Regions from separate parts of the Flavonifractor sp. HCP28S3_F3 genome, predicted to be linked through region 2. Evidence: riboswitches for the same ligand, from Rfam matches in the RefSeq annotation. Region 2 holds a riboswitch; each other region holds the start of a gene.
What was found. Region 2 has a riboswitch for cobalamin ahead of ACTNB1_RS09420 (S-layer homology domain-containing protein). Riboswitches for the same ligand answer to the same signal wherever they lie in the genome.
Positions count from the first base shown of each region.

Region 1: it holds a riboswitch for cobalamin, as region 2 does, so the genes downstream of both, ACTNB1_RS02725 (hypothetical protein) here and ACTNB1_RS09420 (S-layer homology domain-containing protein) in region 2, are expected to answer to the same signal.
Region 3: it holds a riboswitch for cobalamin, as region 2 does, so the genes downstream of both, ACTNB1_RS03395 (polysaccharide deacetylase family protein) here and ACTNB1_RS09420 (S-layer homology domain-containing protein) in region 2, are expected to answer to the same signal.

Region 1 covers NZ_JBQHUF010000002.1:14,125-17,396, reverse strand. The annotation lists gene ACTNB1_RS02730 (NADH-dependent [FeFe] hydrogenase, group A6) at 1-918, shown strand, start outside; cobalamin riboswitch at 1,033-1,218, shown strand; gene ACTNB1_RS02725 (hypothetical protein) at 1,343-1,630, shown strand; gene ACTNB1_RS02720 (glycogen synthase) at 1,709-3,175, opposite strand.
Region 2 covers NZ_JBQHUF010000009.1:57,710-60,981, forward strand. The annotation lists gene ACTNB1_RS09420 (S-layer homology domain-containing protein) at 1-1,157, opposite strand, end outside; cobalamin riboswitch at 1,346-1,606, opposite strand; gene ACTNB1_RS09425 (cysteine-rich small domain-containing protein) at 2,298-2,576, shown strand; gene ACTNB1_RS09430 (hypothetical protein) at 2,592-2,888, shown strand; gene ACTNB1_RS09435 (ABC transporter ATP-binding protein) at 2,955-3,272, opposite strand, start outside.
Region 3 covers NZ_JBQHUF010000002.1:165,944-169,215, reverse strand. The annotation lists gene ACTNB1_RS03400 (S-layer homology domain-containing protein) at 1-1,009, opposite strand, end outside; gene ACTNB1_RS03395 (polysaccharide deacetylase family protein) at 1,222-1,995, opposite strand; cobalamin riboswitch at 2,255-2,437, opposite strand; gene ACTNB1_RS03390 (cupin domain-containing protein) at 2,482-2,922, opposite strand; gene ACTNB1_RS03385 (ethanolamine utilization protein EutH) at 2,941-3,272, opposite strand, start outside.

The sequences.
Region 1 (3,272 bases), on a different contig from region 2:
CTCACCGGCGGGGATGCGGTGCTGCCTATGCTCACCTCCTGCTCCCCCGGCTGGATCAAGCACATCGAGCACGCCTTCCCCAATGAGCTGGACCACCTGTCCACCTGCAAGTCCCCCCACACCATGATGGGGGCCCTGGTGAAGTCCTTCTACGCGGAAAAGGTGGGCATCGACCCGGCTGACATCTACATGATCTCCGTCATGCCCTGCACCGCCAAGAAGTACGAGATCCAGCGTCCGGAGATGGAGGTGGTGGGCCGCCGGGACGTGGACGCGGTGCTCACCACCCGGGAGCTGGCCCGGATGATTAAATCCGCCGGCATCGACTTTGTTAACCTGCCCGACGAGAAGTTTGACGATCCCCTGGGCCTGTGCTCCGGCGCTGCCGACATTTTCGGCGTCACCGGCGGCGTGATGGAGGCCGCCCTGCGCACCGTGTACGAGCTGACCACCGGTCGGGAGCTGCCCTTCGACGGCCTCCACGTGGCCCCCATTGTGGGCCTGGAGCTGGTAAAGGAGGCGGCAGTGACCTTTGAGAACGTGCTGCCCGAGTACTCCTTCCTGGAGGGCGTCACCGCCCGCATTGCGGTCACTTCCAGCCTGAAGGGGGCGGACATCCTCATGCGGGACGTAGCGGCAGGCACCTCCCCCTACCACTTTATCGAGGTCATGGGCTGTCCCGGCGGCTGTATTAACGGCGGTGGCCAGCCCCGGAACCGGGAGGAGGGCTACCGGGAGAAGCGGATGCGGGCCCTGTACAGCGAGGACGAGTCCAAGACCCTCCGTAAGAGCCACGAGAACCCCGATCTGCTGAAGCTGTATGAGGAGTACCTGGGCCAGCCCTGCGGTCACAGGTCCCATGAGCTGCTCCACACCACCTATACCCCCAGAGGACTGTATAACGAACTGGTCAAGTGACTGGAACAGAAGCGGGCGGACGCCAAGGCGCCCGCCCGCTTCCGGCATACATATGTGCTCGGTGCTCGTGGGCCTTGACAAGCACCAGTCCCATCCCTTAGAATGGATTTAAAGATAAAACAGCCCTCCAAGTGCCCAGTTCTGCTGGGTGAAAAGGGAATCGGGTGTAAATCCCGAGCGATCCGGTCACTGTAAACGGGGAGCGAGCCGCAGCACCGCCATTGTCCCGCCCACGGGACGAGAAGGCGCGGCAAGCGTGGAGCCGTGAGCCAGGAAACCTGCTTGGAACGGGCGGATGGGAATCTTCCGCAGAAAGAGGCCTGTCCAGCGTTGTCGCGCTTTGACAGCCTGGCAGTCCGCTTTCTCCGGAAAGCGGACTTTTTTATTGCCCCGGCGGGCATACGGACGAAAGGAGGAGCACACCATGCAAAAAAAGACACAGCGGCATCCCTTCCGCGACTGGGCAAAGCGGCCTCAGCCGAGAACTGCTCGCCCGTCTCAGCCGGTGCTTCCCCTAACGCCGGAGCAGCAGGCTCAGCTGGCGGTGCTGGAGGCTCTGCGCACCCGACTGGGACGCATGCCGCTGCGGGAGGAGCTGCCCCCCTATCTGCGCATGGGATTGGCCGCCTCCTTTGGCTCTCTGGGCAGCGCCTTCCGGCAGGCAGACCGTATTTCCCCATCCCGCTCGGTCACACCGGAAGCAAAGTCCTGAAGGCACGTTGATACAAAAAACCTGCCGCAGATGATCTGCGGCAGGTTTTTTACGTGTATTATGTCAGCGTTCAGCGTCTTACCACTGAGTCAGTTCCAGATACAGGTCCTTGTACTGTCTGGCCGACCGCTCCCAGGAGACGTCCTTCGCCATATCCCGCTGGACCACCTCGTCCCAGTGATAGCGGTTGTTGAAGTAGAGGGTCTTGGCCCGGTTGATGGCGCCCAGCAGCAGGCCCGCGTCATACCGGTCAAAGGTAAAGCCGTTGCCCTCGCCGTTGAACTCGTTGTAGGGCTCCACGGTGTCCTTCAGTCCGCCGGTCTCCCGGACAATGGGCAGGGTGCCGTAGTGCATGGCGTTGAGCTGGGTCAGTCCGCAGGGCTCAAAGCGGGAGGGCACCAGCAGGGCGTCAGCACCGGCGTAGATGCGGTGAGCTCTCCCCTCGTCATACTGAATGCAGGCGCTGAAGGTACCCTTGTAGGCTCCCTCGTAGCCCCGGAAGGCGTCCTCGTACTGCTTGTCACCGGTACCCAGAACCACCACCTGTGTGTTGCCGTCCAGCACCTGGGGAATGATGGCGTTGACCAGGTCCAGCCCCTTCTGATTGGTAAGACGGGAGATCAGGCCAATGACAAACTTACCAGTATCCTGCTCCAGGCCCAGTTCCTTCTGGAGAGCCAGCTTGTTGGCCATCTTGTGGTCCAGCACGTTGCCCAGGCCGTAGTTTTCCGCCAGGGCGGGATCGGTCTCCGGGTTCCACATGTCGTAGTCAATGCCGTTGACGATGCCCCGAAGCTTGCCGCTGTGATAGCGCAGGTGGTCCTCCAGCCGCTCGCCATATTCGCTGGTCTGGATCTCCCAGGCGTAGGTACCGCTGACGGTAGTGATGCGGTCGGCGTAGGCCAGGCCGCCCTTGAGCATGTTGGCCTCCACCCAGTCCTGCTTCAGAGCGCCCATGCCGAACGCCTCGTCAGGCAGGCCGGACCAGTACTGGATGGTGGGGATGTTGTACACACCCTGGAAGCGGAGGTTGTGGATGGTGATGACCGACTTGGCGCGGCCAACCGGGGAATCCTTGAACAGGGTGCGCAGATACACCGGCACCAGAGCGGCCTGCCAGTCGTGGCAGTGGACCACGTCGGGAATCCAGTTCATATAGTTCAGGGCAGCCAGAGCGGCCTTGCTAAAGAAGCAGTACTTGGGGATGTCGTCCACCAGATTGGTGTAGGGGTTGCCCCAGGAGAAGAACTCCTCATTGTCGATGAAGTCGTACACGACGCCGTCCCAGATGTACTCCATGATCCCCACGTAGTAATTGCGTCCGGTCTTGCCCAGGTCCATGTAGAACTCGCCCCGGTAGACCATTTTGTTCTGATACTCCTGAGGGATGCAGGCATAGCGGGGCAGAATCACCCGGACGTCACAGTTCAGCCGGGCCAGCTCCCGGGGCAGAGCGTACATTACATCCCCCAGGCCTCCCGTCTTGACAAAGGGATGACACTCCGAACCGATGAATGCCACGCTCCGGCGGGGCAGGTTGGGCACTTCCTGCACAGGTGCGGTCTCCACCACAGGGGCAGCCTTCTCCTCCACGGGAGCAGCCTCCACCACAGGAGTTGTCTTCTCCTCAACGGGAGCGGTC
Region 2 (3,272 bases):
TCGTCGTGTTCCAGGATGATGGAGCCCACCTGGATTTCCGCACTGCTGTTGGCCTGAGCTTCGGAAATGGTAAGCTCTCCGTTCTGGGTCGTATAGCCCTCACAGCTGACCGTGTAGGTGTAGCTGCCGGCGGCCAGGGAGGCGGTTCGCCTCTCCCCCTGGTTGGAGGAATACACGACGGTGTCACCACTGCGGATGGTCAGCTCCGCCGCGGACGGTGCAATGGTAAACACAGTGGAAGCGGTAGAGATCTGCCAGGACAGAACCGGATACTCCCCGGCCTTGACCCGGAAGCCCTCGCCCAACGCGGCGGCAAAATCCGCACCCTTCATCTCCTCCGATATTTTAGCGGCAGCCGTCTGGTTGTTGCCGTTGGTACCGGTGGTGCAGCTGGAGTCCAGATAATAGCAGTTTTCCGCTGTGGAATTGTACATCCATCCGGCAATAGCACCAAAATTGGTGGCCTTTTCCTGCACAGTAATGGCGCCGGTGCTATAACAGTTGTTCAGGCTGCTGCCGCGACCGTAATCATCTCCTGCGTAGCCGACGATACCGCCCAGGTTTGCACCGGAACGGTTCCGTTGACTGGAAATCTCACCCTGGTTATAGCAGTTGGTAATGGCAGTGGCCTTGGTTTGACCGGCAATGCCGCCAGCGTACTGGTCAGTTCCGCTGAGCGCCACACTTCCGGTATTGCCGCAGCCGGTGATACTGCCGCCGGTACACTGTCCTGCGATGCCGCCCGCATACTTGCTGCCGGCGGTGATGGACGCCGTATTCAAACAGTTTTCAATCGTACCGGAGCTGAGGCCCGCGATGCCGCCCACCTGACTGGTACCGCTGACCGAACCGTCAGTGATGATATTGCGGACGGTCGCGCCGGAGGACAGCTCGGAAAAGAGCCCCAGCTTGCTGTCGCCGGAAATGGTGAGGGTTACCTTGTGCCCTCCACCGTCAAAGCTGCCGCTGAAAGGCTGCCCGTAGGGGGAAGACACTGTAATATCATCTGTCAAAACGTAGTTTCCATCCGGCTCCATGGCGGCAAACTCACCGACGCTGGACACCGGCTGTGCCGTTTCTGCGGCCAGTGCCGCCGACGGCAGAAGTCCGAGGGTCAGGCACAGCACCAGAAAAAACGAAAGAATCCTTTTTTTCACAAAGCTCCACTCCTTCAAACCATTTTTATAAAAACTGTTTTCAAAAAACAGGGCTTTTGGAACGGGGCCGTACCTGACAAAAAAGGAGCGGACAATTCTGTCCGCTCCTGTGTCGTCACTGCGTGAAAGCGACAGCACAAACGTGCTGCCGCATAAGGCATTTTTTGTCAGAGCAGCCCCGGAGATCCGGGGGTAAGCTCTTAGTAGGTCTTCTGACTGATGTGTCCAGGCGGAGCTATGCCCGCCAACGCAAATCCGCCGCCTTCCCAGCTAAGCCATTACAGCCGCCAGTGACCTGCTTTCGCAGAAAACGGATTTGCTCCACAATCACAGCTATAGAATCGCCCCTTTGCCGCCGTTTTCACGGACGGGTCACGGACGAAACATGTCCAGGATTCTCACCTGATTCCCTTGTTCAGAAACAAGGATGCGTGTCCAGCTCATAGGAGCCGGGTCGCGCATTTGCCACAAAAGCCGGATTTCATATTTAATTTTCCTTGTTGCTTTTGCATTATAGCACAAGCCGTATCAAAATGCTATTCTGTTTTTGCTATTTTTTAAATTTCTTCAGAAAGGAGCCCTTGGAGCCCTGTTTCTAAACAAATTAAAGAGCATTTGACAACCTGCACAAGGCGTGCTATGCTATATTTAAATCCATTCTTGGTTCCAGGCCCGGCGTTTGCCGCCGGTTTGAAAATTTCATATCACTGTATCTATTGCATGGTGTGGCTGTTTGCTGTAACGATCCTGCCGACAAGGATCAGGCAGCAGCTAAAACGAATGGGATATCCAAGTCCCGCGCGACCGGCACTGTGTACGTGAGGCCATTCCGAAGCGGCGTATGCCGTCTGGACGAAAGTCCGCCATTGCGGGGGAAGACCCTGTGAGAAGGTAGGAAATGGACGCAGAGAGCCAAGCTCTCATAACGTAAGTCAGGAGACTTGCACCATGGCAGGATGCAGGGGGAAACAGCGGGCGTGTCCTCCGTTGTGTACGTTGCTTTGCTCGCTGGCCTTCTTGTTAGGGCCAGCGTGTTTTTGTCAGAAGGAGGTGCCGCCCGGGCACCTCCTTTTTCTGTTTCACCGCCGGTCAGTATATCATGAGTGATGTATCAGTCAGTAAAATGAAAGGAGAAGCGGTATGGAATCATCGACGTCCGAAAAGCACTTTCAGTTCTTTTCCAACAGCAAATGCGAATACTTCCCCTGCCATTCCACCAATGACCCGGAAAACTTTAACTGCCTGTTCTGCTACTGCCCGCTGTATGCACTGGGAGATAAATGCGGCGGAAACTTCACCTATATTGCTGGGGGGATTAAGGATTGCAGCGGCTGCTTGATTCCCCATCGCAGGGAGGGCTATGACTATATCATCGGCAAGTATGGCGAGATCAAAAAACTGGCGCAAAAAACCAACTGACAGGAGGCAAGCGTTATGATAAGTCGAACCTGGTTTGAAAATCCGGATCATGTGGTATACGCCGTAAAGGATGAGGTAATCCCCCGGCTCTCCCGGGAGCTGGGAATCAGCGATCTGGCCCAGCGGATTGAGGATTTCAGCAAGGCTCCCACTCAGGAGGGGGAAAACATCAAGGGTCTCAAACGCACCACTCTGAAGCTGATGGTTCCTAACCTGGTTTTCGGGGAGCCCATCGAAATGGGAGAAAATGTATGGATCTATATGGGCGAGCTCTGTCCGGCCTATTGTCTGTACACGCCCTGGGAAAAATAGAAAAAGCACATGGCCTGTACCCGACGCAGGGACAGGCCATGTGCTTTTCTGCATGTCCGAATACCGTTAAGATACCTGCTCCCAACGCTTGAGGGAGGCCATCATATATGAGGCTACGTCCATATCATAAACTTCATGGAGAAACTCTCTTGTTAGAAGCATATTGGCAGGCCCCATCCCTGCCACAGAACCATTTTTCAAAAACAAAAGCTGCTCGGAGAGCATCAGGGAGAGGTTGATGTCGTGGAGTACGCCGATGACAGTCCGTCCTTTTTCCTGAGACCAGTTTTTAAGATAGCTCACCAGCTCTGTCTGGTGCTTCAGATCCAGGTGGTTGGTGGGCTCGTCCAGTAAAATGATCTCCGGTTCCTGGGCCAGCGTCCG
Region 3 (3,272 bases), on a different contig from region 2:
CGGGGCCCATCTGCTCGGCCAGCTCGGCCTCGCCCTCGGCGGTGAAGCCGGTGAGCTTGTCGTAGTCGATAGTGCCGGTCTCGGAGGCGGCGGTCTCCACCAGCATCCAGGCAAAGGTCAATACGCCGTCGGCGGCGGCCACCTCATTGGCGTGGACGTTGGAGTAGAGCACAGGCACCTGGTAGTCTCCCAGAGAGCCGTCCTCAATCTTTTGGATGAGGGCAGTGGGATCACTCTCAGCCTCAGCCTTGATCTGCTGCCACTTGTCCACCGCAGCCTTGCTCTTGGCCACGATCAGGTAGGGCATGTCCAGGCTCTCCATGCCGTTGTCGCCCTGGCTCTTGCCCATGGAGAACTTCTCCACATAGAGGTCGGTGTTCTCCTTGGCGAAGGACACGATCTCGTCAATCTGGGCATAGATCTCAGACATGGTGTGGAAGTTGTCGTAGGGAGCCACCTTCAGGTCCACGGAGCCTACGGTCTTTCCATCCACTGCGGCGGTCAGGTCAAAATAGCCGCATACGTCCAGGTAGTAGCCGCCATTGACATGGGGCACGCTGAGATCGTCGCCGAAGTAGCAGCTGTTGTCAAAGGTGACGGTCAGATAGACCTGGCCGTCCACAGTCTCGGCGCCCGACACGATGTTGCTGAAGAAGGAGGTCTCCCCGTCGGCACACAGCCAGCCGCTCAGGGGGCCGCCCTGGGACTGGTTGGGGAACAGGGTTTCATCCACATATTCCTGGTCGGAATCCCGGACCAGAGACCATACCGCAGTCTCAGCGGCAGCCTTGGCCTCCGCCTCGGTCATATCCACCGGGATACTGGCCTTAAAGGTCCGCTCGCTGGTGAGGGAGATCATGTTGTCTCCGCTGTCGTCACTGGTGTTGACGAACTCGGCGGCAGGTGCGGACGGCTCGGCAGCGGATGCCGGGAACACGCACAGGGACAGCAGGAGGGCGCATACCATCACCAGAGACAGCGCCTTCCCAAGGGGCTTGTGTTGCTTCATGCTGATCACCATTCTCTTTCCTTCCGGTTTGGAGTGAATAATATTCGTGCACACCGGATATTATTGAGAAATGATACCACCATCCCTTGGTCAGGTCAAGAATAAAAATACATAAATTTCGCATATATGCAGAATATATATTTATGCGCATCCTGCCAAAAGGCCGCTGCCTCAGTGCTTACGCACGGAAGTAGCGGCCTTTTTCTGCATATTTAGCAGGGACACTGGCGTCCAGTGTGATCGATTATATAATCGGTATTATAGGTACCCGGCAGAATAAGTTGGGAGATGGGCACAAAAGTATAACCTTCCTGGAGCAGGGTCTCAATGATACCGGGCAGGGCCTCCGGGGTGTGGAGGGCAGCGTTGTGAAACAGGACAATAGAACCAGGCTGTACTTTGCTCACCACCCGCTGGGTAATATCCGCCGCCGAAAGGTCCTTCCAGTCCAGACTGTCCACGTCCCACTGGATGGGCTCCATGTCCATGGAGCGTATGGCGGAGACCACATGGTCGTCATACTCTCCATAGGGCGGCCGAACCAGGGTGGGACGTACTCCTGTAACCGCCTCTATCTTATCATTGCACGCATTGATATCCGCAACGATCTCCGTGCTGCTCAGCTGGGACATGTGGGCATGGGTATCCGAGTGATTCATCACCTCATGCCCCGCATCAGCCAGAGCTTTTACCGATTCCGGATATTTGTCCACCCAGGCACCCACCACGAAAAAGGTAGCCTTCACATCATACTGTCCCAGAATGTCAATGAGCTGCTGGGTGTCCTCGTTCCCCCAGGCGGCATCAAAAGAAATGGATATCATCTTCTGATCCCTCTGGACACAATAGATGGGCAGCTGGCGTTTGGTTGCCGCCGCGCTCACTGCGTAGGGATAATTCACCACATAGAACATCAGTGCAGCAGCCAGGACACAGGCCAGGATGGTCAGCGGCTTTTTCCGGAGCAATAAGATCTTTCCCATCATAACAAAACCCTCCTTTGTGCCAGTTTATGTTGAGGCTCACCCGAACAGAAGGGGGCAATTGAAAACGGGAACGGCTGCCTTCATCGGCATCCGTTCCCGTCTTCACGAGGGTTGGAAAATGAACGGGCTTCCCGCGCACATACGCCTGTGTGAGGAGTTCCGCTTTGGGTAAAGAAAAAGGCTGCACCCAAAAAGGGTGCAGCCCTCTGACCATCGGATTCCGATGGCTGTGCGCACCCCCTCTGGACCGGAGAGGATTCCTGTGCGTCATATGCAGGCAGGTATTCTGACTCAGGCATTCAGCGCGGCTCTCGCCTTCCCGGAGCTTGCTCCAGTGACATATGAGAGCCGCTCTGCCAATACAGCAACGGCATTGTGCGGGATTCTCACCCGCTTCCCTTTTCTGTGCGCCTTCAAGCGCACCTGCATACCCATATGATTTACTTTTTCTCCGGCACGCCCTGAAGGGTGGCCGGAACGAGGAGATTAGTCTGCCATCTCCTGCCAGTTGGCAGGATAGACAAAATAGGCGTACCGGGTCTTATCCGGGGTCTGGAAGTGGATGTGGCTTCCCTTGGGAATGTAGATGATGTCGCCGGGGCCGCCGGAGATCACACGACCGTCGATCTCAATCTCCAGAGTGCCGTCGATGACCATATCGTACTCGTCATAGGTCAGCGTCCACTCGAAGCTGGTGTGGTCCAGCTCCATAATGCCGCAGCCCATGCGGGGGGCCTCCTCCAGGGTGACTACGTCCTTGAGCTTGACACCCTCCTGCTCGAAGGGCTCGCACTTGACGGTGCTGGTCTTGATGCCGATGATACCGCTGGGGTCCACCTCTTTGACAAAGCCAGGACCAGCCTTGCCGGCGGCCTCCTCCAGCACCTTGCTGACGATCTCGCGAATCAGTGCTTCACTAACATTCATAATATGCTCCTGTTTCTGTTAAGCCTCAACCTTAGTGGATTCAATCTTGCCCAGCAGCTTGGGTGCCAGAGCGTTGGCAACGATCAGGGCGGTAATACCACCCACCAGCTTACCCAGGATCACGGGAGTAACCATGGACTGGTTGACACCGGCGGTGAAGCCCAGGTGGTCGCCGAACACGAAGGCAGCGGACACAGCAAAGGCCACGTTGAGCAGCTTGCCCTTGGGGTTCATATCGCCCATGATGTTGAACATGGCGATGTTATTGGCCAGGGTGGCCACCATGCCGGCGGAGCCGTTCTCGTCCATACCCAGAGCGCTGCCGATCTTCTTCAGGGCGCCGCCGAAGG